Regions from separate parts of the Dendrosporobacter sp. 1207_IL3150 genome, predicted to be linked through region 1. Evidence: a T-box and tRNA genes for the amino acid it is inferred to sense, from the RefSeq annotation. Region 1 holds a T-box; the other regions hold tRNA genes.
The links. A T-box is a leader RNA that pairs with one kind of tRNA and senses whether it is charged. The one in region 1 lies ahead of leuS (leucine--tRNA ligase), so its partner is inferred to be a tRNA-Leu.
Positions count from the first base shown of each region.

Region 2: it encodes a tRNA-Leu, which carries the amino acid that the T-box ahead of leuS (leucine--tRNA ligase) is inferred to sense. The anticodon was not compared.
Region 3: it encodes a tRNA-Leu, which carries the amino acid that the T-box ahead of leuS (leucine--tRNA ligase) is inferred to sense. The anticodon was not compared.

Region 1 covers NZ_JBAIYU010000017.1:68,992-73,196, forward strand. Annotated here, with positions in the region: gene lgt (prolipoprotein diacylglyceryl transferase) at 1-654, opposite strand, end outside; gene V6C17_RS09365 (hypothetical protein) at 878-1,270, opposite strand; T-box leader at 1,420-1,620, shown strand; gene leuS (leucine--tRNA ligase) at 1,696-4,176, shown strand.
Region 2 covers NZ_JBAIYU010000009.1:100,498-104,702, forward strand. Annotated here, with positions in the region: gene V6C17_RS03455 (hypothetical protein) at 1-316, shown strand, start outside; gene thiD (bifunctional hydroxymethylpyrimidine kinase/phosphomethylpyrimidine kinase) at 349-1,152, shown strand; gene V6C17_RS03465 (response regulator) at 1,172-1,534, shown strand; tRNA gene V6C17_RS03470 (tRNA-Asp) at 1,674-1,750, shown strand; tRNA gene V6C17_RS03475 (tRNA-Phe) at 1,755-1,830, shown strand; tRNA gene V6C17_RS03480 (tRNA-Gly) at 1,834-1,908, shown strand; tRNA gene V6C17_RS03485 (tRNA-Cys) at 1,915-1,989, shown strand; tRNA gene V6C17_RS03490 (tRNA-Leu) at 2,002-2,090, shown strand; gene V6C17_RS03495 (hypothetical protein) at 2,300-3,211, shown strand; gene V6C17_RS03500 (secondary thiamine-phosphate synthase enzyme YjbQ) at 3,228-3,614, shown strand; gene rmuC (DNA recombination protein RmuC) at 3,693-4,205, shown strand, end outside.
Region 3 covers NZ_JBAIYU010000006.1:77,051-81,255, forward strand. Annotated here, with positions in the region: gene V6C17_RS01050 (methyl-accepting chemotaxis protein) at 1-1,687, shown strand, start outside; tRNA gene V6C17_RS01055 (tRNA-His) at 1,763-1,838, shown strand; tRNA gene V6C17_RS01060 (tRNA-Gln) at 1,857-1,932, shown strand; tRNA gene V6C17_RS01065 (tRNA-Lys) at 1,939-2,014, shown strand; tRNA gene V6C17_RS01070 (tRNA-Leu) at 2,027-2,109, shown strand; gene V6C17_RS01075 (hypothetical protein) at 2,299-2,886, shown strand; tRNA gene V6C17_RS01080 (tRNA-Leu) at 3,105-3,187, shown strand; gene V6C17_RS01085 (mannose-1-phosphate guanylyltransferase/mannose-6-phosphate isomerase) at 3,421-4,205, shown strand, end outside.

The sequences.
Region 1 (4,205 bases):
GCGTAAAAACTCTAAAAAGAAACGAGCTAAAGAGTAAAGTACCGCGTACAGAATAAATACTTGCCCCTTAGCGTGAGAAGTTGAACGAAAAATTAGAAGAATAGCAAAAATGATAACATCTAATTGACCTTCCCAAACTTCAGCAGGCCAGAGTGGTTGATTACCATATACTTGATACGCAAGTGTTGAAGCTGGATAGATTATGCCGAACGGTCCGCCAGTGGGATGACCAAAAGCGTCGCCGTTTAGAAGGTTAGCTGATCTTCCTATTGCTTGTCCCAATATTATTGCTGGGGCAATAATGTCAGCAAGGGCCCAGGTGTCTATGTTATGCCTCTTAGTGTATATGTAGCCAGCTATTACGCCAAAGAGAACCCCCCCTTGAATGGCCATGCCTCCTTGCCATACAAAAGGGATCTCAAGCAGGTGGTTACTGTAGTAGTCCCAATCGAAAAAAAATACATCCCAAAGTCGTGCTCCTACGATTCCAGCAAGTCCGCAGTAAATACCCATGTCAGGGATGTGGTCGTGCCAGCGGCCATCTTGTTTAGCTAAAAAGTATGCTGTTCCTGTCGCTAAAATAATACTCAGGCTTAGTATTAGTCCGTATGCCCTGATAGGAAAGTCACCGATAAAGAATAGGTATTGGTACATATGACCTCCGAAAAGTTGTATTTGAAATCCATCTATCTATTATGCCAAATCAACCACCTTAAGAGGTGGTTGACTGTGTTTTTACTAAAATAAATTTACATATATTATAGGATAAGCAATTAAAATCTGCAAATTTATTTAACAAAAATAATAAAGTTGGACTACGTGTTAGTGGGTATTTAAACCACTAAATACTTAGCCCAACGATTCGTATGAATAACTATTAAACTGTTTTCATCCATTCTTCAAATTTGGCGATCAATTCTTCTCGTGCGCACTTACATTCATGGCCGTGCCACTCTTGCCCAGTATCGCCATCATACCAGACATCTTTATTAGCAAAAGTTCCGGTAGGATTTAATTTTTCTTTTATTGCGGCATGCATGCCACTTAACATACTTTGCTTTATAGTTTTGCGGGCTACTTTAGTACCAACTTTTTCAGTTGTTTTAACTTCTACGCCGGAATCACTGGCGTAAATTTCGACATGGCTGAGTAATTTACCCTGCTGATTAGCTGATGAAATTGCTTGTCTGGCAGCCGCGGTCGCTTGTTCTCTACCAATGCTATCGTCAGAAACAGTTATTCTTACATTTCCAATAATTAGTTTATACATAATGCACCTCCTCAGTAGTTAAAGTGTATGCTTGTTTTTAAAATGTAGAACAGTATTTTTCGTCAAGTTGACTTTTAAATATAACCTGGGATATAATGAAATCACGCGTAATTTGGCAAGTTTTTGCAATAAGATCTGGCCAAGATTCGTGTAATCCTGTGATGCAGAGTAGTAGGTTTAAAATGCCGTGTCAGAAAATTGGCGGTTGATGCAAGCCAATCGGCATAGAGCTGAACTCACTGCGGAGGAGCGGTTGCATAAACAACCGCCGCTGATTTGCGTTATCGATCAATGAGAGGATGACAAATGTCATCAAACAGGGTGGTACCGCGAGAAAACTCGTCCCTGGCTTATGCCATGGGGCTTTTTTGCTTATATTTATTGAATTAAGTGAAATCGTGCTGAAGAAACAGGAGGTACAAAAAATGAACGAAAGATACGCCCCACAAGATATTGAATCTAAATGGCAAAAATACTGGACTGAGCAGAATTCATTTCATACTGAATTGAATCGTCAGCGTCCAGAGTACTATGTTCTTGAAATGTTTCCTTACCCTTCAGGGAATTTACATATGGGTCATGTACGCAATTATTCAATAGGAGATGTAGTTGCTAGGTTTAAGGTAATGCAAGGGTACAATGTACTACATCCTATGGGTTGGGATGCTTTCGGTATGCCAGCTGAAAATGCCGCTATAAAACATGGTGTTCAGCCTTCGGAATGGACATGGAAGAATATTGACAATATGCGCCGCCAGCAACAAGAGATTGGTTTATCGTATGACTGGAACCGTGAGGTAGCTACTTGCCATCCGGAGTATTATCGCTGGACTCAATGGTTATTTCTTTTATTTTATCAACGTGGCTTAGCTTATAAGAAAAAGGCCGCAGTAAACTGGTGTGATCAATGCAACACGGTATTGGCGAATGAACAAGTTATTGATGGCAACTGCTGGCGCTGTGATTCAATAGTGATAAAAAAAGAATTGGAACAATGGTTCTTTAAGATTACTGATTATGCCGATCGTTTATTAAATGATCTAAGTGAGCTAAAGGGCTGGCCAGATCGTGTAAAAACTATGCAAGAAAACTGGATCGGTCGCAGTGAGGGAGCTGAATTCAGCTTCAATGTTCCTGAATTTAATGAAAAAATATCAGTTTATACTACACGTCATGATACTGTTTTTGGTGTCACCTATGTAGTGTTAGCACCTGAGCATCAGCTTGTTGATAAATTAATTAGCGGCAAGCCTAATGAAGCCGAAATTAGAAGCTTTATCGAAAAGGTCCGCAATCAAAGTGAACTTGCCCGCACATCTAGTGAGTTTGAAAAAGAAGGTATTTTTACTGGTGCTTATGCTATTAATCCATTCACAGGCGAACAGGTGCCAGTTTGGATAGCTAACTACGTGTTAGTAGAGTATGGCACAGGCGCTGTAATGGGCGTTCCTGCTCATGACGAACGCGACTGGTTGTTTGCTTCAAAATATCAGTTGCCTAAACGATTAGTAATTGACTGGCAAAATGGTGAGTCATGTCTTGAAAACATGACAGGAGCTTATGATGGGCCTGGCGACTTAGTAAACTCAGGACAATTTACTGGATTAAACAATAGTAGAGCCAAAACCGCTATTGCTGCATGGTTGGAAGAGCAAAAAATAGGAAACAGCCGCATTAACTATCGTCTTCGGGATTGGTTAGTATCTCGCCAAAGATATTGGGGTGCGCCGATTCCTATTGTCTACTGTGAGAAGTGCGGTGTTGTTCCTGTGCCTGAGGATCAGCTTCCAGTAATGCTTCCAGATAATGTGCGATTTGATACCGGATCTGTATCGCCATTGGCACAAGTTAACGATTTCGTTAATTGCAGCTGCCCAAGCTGCGGCGGAGCGGCAAGGCGTGAAACTGATACAATGGATACTTTCATCTGCTCTTCCTGGTATTATTTGCGTTATACCGACCCGCGGAATACTAGTGTACCATTTGACTCTTCTAAAGCAAATTATTGGATGCCAGTTGATCAATACATCGGCGGCATTGAGCATGCAATTTTACATCTCCTTTATTCGAGATTCTTTACAAAGGTTCTGAAGGATGCAGGGCTTGTTAATTTTAATGAACCGTTTAAGAATTTGCTGACCCAGGGTATGGTTATTAAAGACGGAGCAAAAATGTCCAAGTCTAAGGGCAATGTAGTATCTCCTGAAGATATTATAAGCAAATATGGTGCTGATACTGCTAGGCTCTTTATTCTATTTGCTGCACCTCCTGAAAGAGATTTGGAATGGAGCGAGCAAGGCGTCGAAGGTGCTTACCGCTTCTTAGGTCGAGTATGGAGGGTTGTAAGCCACTACCAAGCTGCAGTTAGTGGAGCAGATGAGGCATATGATCGAAGCTCATTGACTAAAGCTGAGAAGGATTTACGCAGAATACTTCATGTTACAATCAAAAAGGTAACTGAAGACGTTGGCAATAGATTCAATTTTAATACTGCGATCAGTGCTATTATGGAATTAGTAAACGCAATCTACGCAGTCAAAGATCAGAATACTCCTATCGCTTCTGGATTATTGAGAGAAGTTATATCGGCACTTCTTAGATTACTGGCACCGTTTGCACCTCATATTACGGAAGAATTATGGCATCAAGTTATTGGCAGCGGCAGTGTTCACAAGGAGCAGTGGCCGGCGTTTGAAGCTGAAGCTATAGTATTAGACGAAGTTGAGATAGTTTTACAAATAAATGGTAAGGTTCGCGATAAAATCGTCGTTCCTGCGGGTTTGACCCCGAGTGAACTCGAAAAAACTGCGCTAGAGCAGGAAAAGGTCGCAGAATTAATTGCTGGCAAGCAAATAGTTAAGGTAATTTGTGTGCCACAAAAACTTGTAAATATTGTTGTGAAATAAGAAAGAAGACTCGCATTATATCGCGAGTC
Region 2 (4,205 bases), on a different contig from region 1:
AAGAATAATCGACTGGCACTATTCAGAGCAATTGCCTAGAAATATCGCCGGATTTGATCTTTATATTAATCCACAGCAGCCTCTTAAAATAATTAATGGTTCGTACATTATCTTAGACTATAGTCATTTTTTTTCTGAAAGTAATTTAATAATATATTATAATATTTACCGAGACGAATTTTTCGGAGAAATTAGGATAAATAGAACTCCGCAGATGGCTTCGGCATTTGAGTCAAAGACATTATCAGATCTAGAAGATAAGCTTTCGCTTCACCTTATTCCAACATTAGAACAGATGAAGAAATCGATTAAGTAAGCGTTAAATATATTAGCAGGAAGGAAACACTTATGTTGAATACAGCCTTAACTATAGCTGGCTCTGATTCTAGCGGTGGCGCTGGAATTCAAGCTGATCTAAAAACTTTTGCAGCCCTTGGGGTATTTGGAATGAGCGTAATAACAGCAATTACAGCGCAAAATACTTGTGGAGTTACAAATATACGTGATATGGATGCTGAAATTATTGTAGATCAAATTGATGCTATCTATGATGATATAAAGGTTAATGCAGTAAAGATTGGTATGTTGTCAAATTCTGAAATAATCAAAACAGTATCCTCGAGTCTAGTTCGTCATGATGCTAAAAATATTATTGTCGATACAGTTATGGTATCTAAAAGTGGAAGTCATCTTTTGAAAAAAGATGCTATCAACACACTTAAGGAATATTTGATACCCTTAGCCCTAGTGGTTACCCCAAATCTTTATGAGGCATCTGAATTAGTTGGTTTTGAAGTTGCAAATGAAAACGATATGAGAAATGCAGCTATTAAAATTCATGAAATGGGCTCAAAATATGTAGTGGTCAAAGGTGGGCATTTACCTGGTAATGCTTGTGACCTACTATATGACGGCAGCGAATTTATCACCTTAGCCAATGAGAGAATTAATACAATACATACACACGGAACTGGTTGTACTTTTTCGTCAGCTATTGCTTCTGGACTAGCTAAAGGACTATCGGTCGAAGAAGCAGTTGCTGAAGCTAAAAAGTTTATTACGATGGCTATAACAAATGGTTTTTCACTTGGTAAAGGTGTCGGCCCAACGCATCATTTTTTTGACTTATATCGTAAAGCTGGTTTATGTTAAGGGTTAATGGAGGTAGGATATGGCTAGAGTTTTAGTTTGTGATGATTCAGCTTTTATGCGAATGATGCTTAAGAAGGTGCTAATCGAAAATGGTCATGAAATAGTAGCTGAGGCAGGGGACGGAAAGCAGGCGGTACAAATGTACCGTCAACATAAGCCTGACTTAATTACGATGGATATTACTATGCCTAATATGGATGGGATTGAGGCGGTAAGGATTATACACGACGAAAATCCTTTAGTTAGAATAATAATGGTTACTGCTTTAGGTCAAAAGGCAATAATTACTGATGCACTTAAGGCAGGTGCTTCTGACTTTATTGTAAAACCATTTAATTCGGATCAAGTTGTAGAAACTATTCGCAAGGTATTAGCGACATAATATATTTACAAAATGTATTGACAAAGAAATAAACAGCTAGTATAATAATCTTTGTTGTCACAAGTGCTTAAGAAAAATAAAAAGCAGTATTGACAAGTAACGCGTAGTGATATAATATAGATTATGCGTTTAATTATGAGGCCCGGTAGTTTAGTTGGTTAGAATGCCGCCCTGTCACGGCGGAGGTCGTGGGTTCGAGTCCCATCCGGGTCGCCATTTTGCCTCGGTAGCTCAGTCGGTAGAGCAGAGGACTGAAAATCCTCGTGTCGGCAGTTCGATTCTGCCCTGAGGCACCATTTGCGGAAATAGCTCAGTGGTAGAGCATCGCCTTGCCAAGGCGAGGGTCGCGAGTTCGAATCTCGTTTTCCGCTCCATAATACGGCGGCATAGCCAAGTGGTAAGGCAGAGGTCTGCAAAACCTTTACTCCCCAGTTCAAATCTGGGTGCCGCCTCCAAAACTTTATATTGCCGGGGTGGCGGAACTGGCAGACGCAACGGACTTAAAATCCGTCGGGGCGTGAGCTCCGTACCGGTTCGATTCCGGTCCTCGGCACCATTCTAAAAATCACTTCTGAGTAATCAGAAGTTTTTTTGTGTTTAAAATATGTGTTAAATGTATGCAAACAACACTCTGTGAGGTTTTAGTCATTTTGTTTTTTACTAATATGGTTTAAAAGTAGAGGTTCTACTTGAAAGGATTTTTTAGTTTTAGCCCGAATAAAATATTGGTTAAATTTAATTTTTACTTTTACTGAGGAGTGCAATATGACTATTAAAGATCAACAAAGTCATTCTGTTACAGGCAATTTACAGAATGTTTTCAATTACACGTTTGTCGAAACTACAATGTATTACTTTATTGTTCCAAAGTCTGATAAGTACGCACCAATACGAGTTAGTAAAAAGAACTATAAATGCTCAGCTTGTGGCGAAAGTCATGATGTAAGTTTTAAGCATGATGGAAATGTTCATATCGAAAAATCTCGGTTATCAGCTCAAAAGAACCTATATGCAAAACTAGGCTTGAGTTTTCCGGCTGTAGAAAAAGGAGAGCCGATTGTTTACCAACAAATTGGTTACTGTGAAAATTGTTACGAAAAGTGTTTGAAAAATACTGAAGACGATAGACAAGCAATCTATAATCTATGCAAGCAAGTAAATCAGCTTGATAATCAGTTTGTCGTAACTGCTGATGAGCTATTCGATAAAATTATTTTATCTTGGCTTGAAAGTATTACTGATGTAGAACAGCTGACAGAGTACAATTTGTCAGGCTATATGGCAATTCGTGAAGTACTAGTCAAGCTTATTGTTTCAAATGAGGATGCAGTTCAATATGTAAAAGATTATCAAGAAAAAACTGCAGCATTAGCGAAGATGATACATGGGTATTTAACTCGAGTAAATGAAACTAAATTTGATGCTTTCGTTGGGAAGCCTCTGGATATATATGAATCGATGGCTGAAGAAATCTATAATGAATATACTGTTTTGTTTCCAGTTGACGGAACACCAAGCATTGAATTTTATTCAGAATCGAATATTTTAAAAGAACGGGTAATTATGTTTCTTGATCAGCAACGAATTGATAGTGTAACAATGTTGATTAATGAGACTGGTTTTTCTGATAAATGGGTTGAATGGCTAGCTGAGCGAATTTCAAAAATAACTGGCTAATAGGAGTGTTTTTATAGTGAAGGTTATTCAACTACGAACACCCAAGACAGGATTGCTTGACATTACTAAGAAAGTCTCAGTTATTGCAGCCGAATGTAAGATTCTAAACGGAATGTGCCAAGTTTTTGTGCCGCATACTACGGCTGGTATTACAATCAATGAAAATGCGGATCCAGATGTAATCGATGATATGCTTGCGGCCTTTGAAGAAATGGTGCCTAAGCTTCGATATCTTCATAGTGAAGGTAACTCTGCAGCTCATGTCAAGGCTTCTTTAGTCGGAGCTTCTGTTACAGTACCAATTGTTAACGGCAAATTATATTTAGGAACCTGGCAAGGAATCTATTTTTGTGAATTTGATGGTCCACGGCAGCGTTCGGTTTGTATTAATATATTAGGCTAGCATTTTACTGCTCTCGGACGAGGGCAGTTTTTTATCCATCGAAGGGTATAGGCCTGAAAAAGAAATGAGGGTGTAATTTTGGATCTTTTATTACCAGTCTTAGCAATAGTAAATTTATTAAGTATAATAATACTTACTTTTTTTGTAATACGTTCGGCGAATAGTCGAAAGGATTGGTCCGTTAGTATTTATAGTATTGAAAAAAGTCTAGAAAGAATTGAAAAATCACTACAAGATGAGATGGCGAAAAGTCGTGTAGAGACTGGAAATAATGCCAGAGGGCTGCGGGAAGAAGTGTTTAATGCACTAAACCGCTTTAATGAGTCAGTCGTAAGTCGTATGAACGAGAACACTTCAACTCAGATATCTCAGCTAGACAGTTTTGCTAAGCAGTTAAATCATCTAACGCAAAGGAATGAACAGCGTATTGATAAGCTTAGAGAAACAATCGAGGGACAGTTAAAGGCAATTCAAGAAGATAACACCAAAAAATTAGATGAGATGCGCAAAACAGTAGATGAAAAGCTTAACGATACGTTAGAAAAAAGACTGGGTGAAAGTTTTCGTCTTGTAAGCGAACGATTAGAGCTG
Region 3 (4,205 bases), on a different contig from region 1:
AAAAAATCCGCAATTTGAATTAATTTTTGCTATGGACAATAATGGCATGCAGATCGCTAGGACAAGCGGAAATCTTGCTAATCGTGGAGACCGTGCATATTTTAAGGAAGCTTTGAAAGGAAATACTTTTTTCACTAATGTATACATATCGGCATTCACTAATGCTCCCTGTATTACAATCTCTACACCGATTAAGAATAAAGATGGGGCTATAGTAGGGGTTCTGGCTGCAGATGTTAGTATTAAGGCCTTGTGGGATATCGTCGAAAATAGTGTAATAGGCAAAACTGGCTATGTAGATGTTGTTGACCAAAAGGGTATAGTATTGGCTCATCCTAATAAAGAAAAAATAATGGCTAAAGATGACTTCTCAAACTACGATTTCGTTCAGAAGGCTATTAACGGTCAAACTGGATACATGGAAACTACTTCAAGTCGGGGTGACAAAACACTGACGGTATATGCTCCAGTAGAGGGCTACGGTTGGGGCGTTATTGTTCATGAACCAGTTTCAGAAGTATTTTCATCGCTAGTGTTTTCTAGTCTAATTAGTATTGCTATTTTACTGTTATCAATTGCTGCAGCTATATACGCTGCATTTAAGGTAGCGGGTAGTATTGTTAATCCTCTGAATGAACTGATAGAATCTGCGGATAGAGTAGCTAAAGGTGATTTAACACATAATATTAGTATTAAAGGAGCGGCAGAAGTAACAAAGCTAGCCGATGAATTTAACTCAATGACTGCCCAGCTTAGAGAACTTATTGTTCAGACAGCTGCTACAGCTCAATCGGTTTCTGCAGCTTCAGAACAATTATCCTCAGCGATTTACGAGGTTGGAAAAGCTTCGGAAGAAGTTGCTACTACTGTGCAGCATGTCGCTAATGGAACAGGTGAGCAAGTCGAACTATCAAATACGTCCTTCCAGGTTATAAGCAGTATGGTGGAATTCAGTTCCGACTCTGCTAAGGCAGCAGAATCGGTTGCCAATACTACCGAAGACAGTGAACGTGCAGCAAACCAAGGGGCAATACAGTCCCAAAGAGCTGTTTCAATGATGACACAAATCAGAGATGACGTTAATAATACGGCCAAAATGATCCATGTTTTAGGTGATAAATCAAGACAGATTGGGAATATAGTAGATACTATTACCGGTTTGGCAGGTCAGACAAATCTACTTGCTCTTAATGCAGCTATTGAGGCTGCAAGAGCTGGTGAGCAGGGAAGAGGCTTTGCTGTGGTTGCTGATGAAGTGCGTAAACTTGCTGAGCAATCTGAGACTGCTGCAAAAGAGATTTCATCAATAATAGGCGCGATTCAGCAAGAAACACTTGAAGCCGTTACTGCAATGGACAAGGGAAGCAAAGAAGTAGAACAAGGAGTTGCAGTAGTTGAAGCTTCTGGATCTGCATTTAGAGAGATTCATCAGGCTATCAAGGATATGAGCAGTCAAGTTAAAAATATAGTTGAACTTGCTAATCATCAAAAGTCAGGCAGTAAGGAAGTTGAGAAGGCGGTAGGGCATATCGCCGATGTCGCGAGAGCCAATGCTGCGAGTGCTCAGCAGGTAGCTGCTGCTAGTGAGGAGCAGAATGCCGCTGTACAAGAAATTTCGGCTTCGGCCCAAACGCTAGCCCAAATGGCTAATGAGTTAAGAAGTATTGTAAGTAAGTTTTCAGTTTAAAAAGCATCAAAAATATGCTTGACATAATAAAGTCCATTTGTTATAATAGTTTTTGTCGTTAGGTAATGATAAATGGTGGCTGTGGTGAAGTGGTTAACACGGCGGATTGTGGCTCCGTTACTCGAGGGTTCGAACCCCTTCAGTCACCCCAAATAACCTAGCTATATACTGGGGCGTCGCCAAGTTGGTAAGGCACGGGACTTTGACTCCCGCATGCGTTGGTTCGAGTCCAGCCGCCCCAGCCATAACATGATCCACTAGCTCAGTCGGTAGAGCACCTGACTTTTAATCAGGGTGTCGATGGTTCGAGTCCATCGTGGATCACCATTAACTTAATATGCGGGAGTGGCGGAATTGGCAGACGCACCAGACTTAGGATCTGGCGGGTGACCGTGGGGGTTCAAGTCCCTTCTCCCGCACCAATTCAACAATTTTAAGGCTTACAGGCAAACGCTTGTAAGCCTTTTTGTTTACTTTAAGACGACATTATGTGGCACTAGTGCCGTTATTTGATGAAGCCAGATTAGAGCTAAGGTTAGGCCAGAGTTACAGAAGTTATTGTTACAGCATATAATTTAACATAAAAACTTTTCTAAGGAAGGTAATATTATATGCCGAATACTAAAATTGACCGTAGCTTGATACGTACCAATTGCAGGGTTATATCAAGTCCTTTAGAACCGATATATGCAAATCTGGCCTCGGTTGACCCGCAGTCGCCGATAGTTGTTGAAAACTTAGGCGCAGCTTATTGTAAACTGGGGCAGCGATTTAATATTAATACTGGCGCGCAGAACATTGAAAACAACAGCTATTTAGTAGTACAAATTACAATTCCAGCTAATTGGGGAAAAACGTTATACTTTGACAAAATACAAGCGGGAACAAGCGGAACGTCTGTAGTAGATATTATAGCTGCATCAGCAACTACAACAGATGTTATTACCCCAGTAAATACTAATTTAGGATCGGCAAATACAACTTTACTGACTGCAGGATATGCCGTTACGGATACAAACCCAGCAACTAATAATCCATTATTAACATTCATACTGGTGAATGGGACATACGAATCAAATTTCGAGGGGGAAATCATTATACCAAGCACGACTGCTGTCCAAAACTATATCATAAGAGTATCTAATACAGGTACAGAAAATGCGACTTGTATGGCAACATTTAGCTGGTGGGAGGTGTAATTGATTTTACGATATAAGGGCATTAGTTAAGTTTTTGGTTAAATTGAATGACGAAGAGTTATAATTAATACCAAGGGACGAAAGGTAGCTTTATGTATAAGCGTAAAATACGATATCAACTTTCTTGTAGATTTTTTTAAAAAAACACTAGACAAACAAAACATGTTATGTTATCATAATACAAGTGAGAGGGCGATAAACAAAAGCCTTCAAAACATGCGGGAGTGGCGGAATTGGCAGACGCACCAGACTTAGGATCTGGCGGGTGACCGTGGGGGTTCAAGTCCCTTCTCCCGCACCACAACGTTAATTAACCGATATCATTAAAATGATATCGGTTTTATGATTTTATAGGACTTTTCGCAGCCCTGTGGTTAATCCGCAGGGCTTTAGTATTGTAGCTAAGACCAATTTTAAATTAAAGTTTAGAGTAATTATGCGCTGTTATCATGCATAAGTTTTTATTATGGTGATTGTGCTAAAAAGACACTTAAATTTAATGGTCTAACTTCATTACTAAAGGAGAAGAGCTATATGAAAGTCATTATCCTTGCTGGTGGTGGTGGCAGTAGGTTATTTCCTTTATCTCGCGTCGGATTTCCCAAGCAATTTCTTAATATCGCTGGTAATCAAACGTTACTTAAACAAACTATTTTGCGATTTAAGCCGTTTGTTAAAGCTTCAGATATTATAATTATCACAAATAAAGATTATTACCATTACGTAAATGAACATATAAAAACTTGTAATGTAGAAGGAACTCATATTTTAATTGAGCCTGAAGCAAGAAATACCGCTCCTGCGATTGCGCTAGCAGTGTGTTTTTGCCTTAACGAGTTGAAAGTTTCGGAAAATGAATTTGTTCTTGTAACCCCTTCTGACCATGTTATAGCAGATAGCAATAGTTTAAGTGATGTTATTCGCAAGTTAGAGAAGCTAGGCAGCCAGAATTACTTAGTGACATTAGGAGTAAAACCGGATAAGCCGGAAACAGGCTATGGTTATATAAAAACAGGTAAAGCCTTAGAAATTGGGTTTGTTGTCGAAGCATTTAAGGAAAAGCCAGATATCGAAACAGCGCGATCCTACATAGAAGATGGCAATTTTTATTGGAATTCAGGAATGTTTGGATTTACGATAAAATTTATTCTAAGTCAGCTTGAAGAACATTGTCCAGAGCTTTACACGCAAACTAAAGACTATAATATAATGATGGATAGGTTTTGTGAGATGCCTAATATATCATTTGATTATGCGATTGCCGAAAAGGTAAAATCGTCGGCTATGTTACCCTTAGGGCTGTACTGGAATGATGTTGG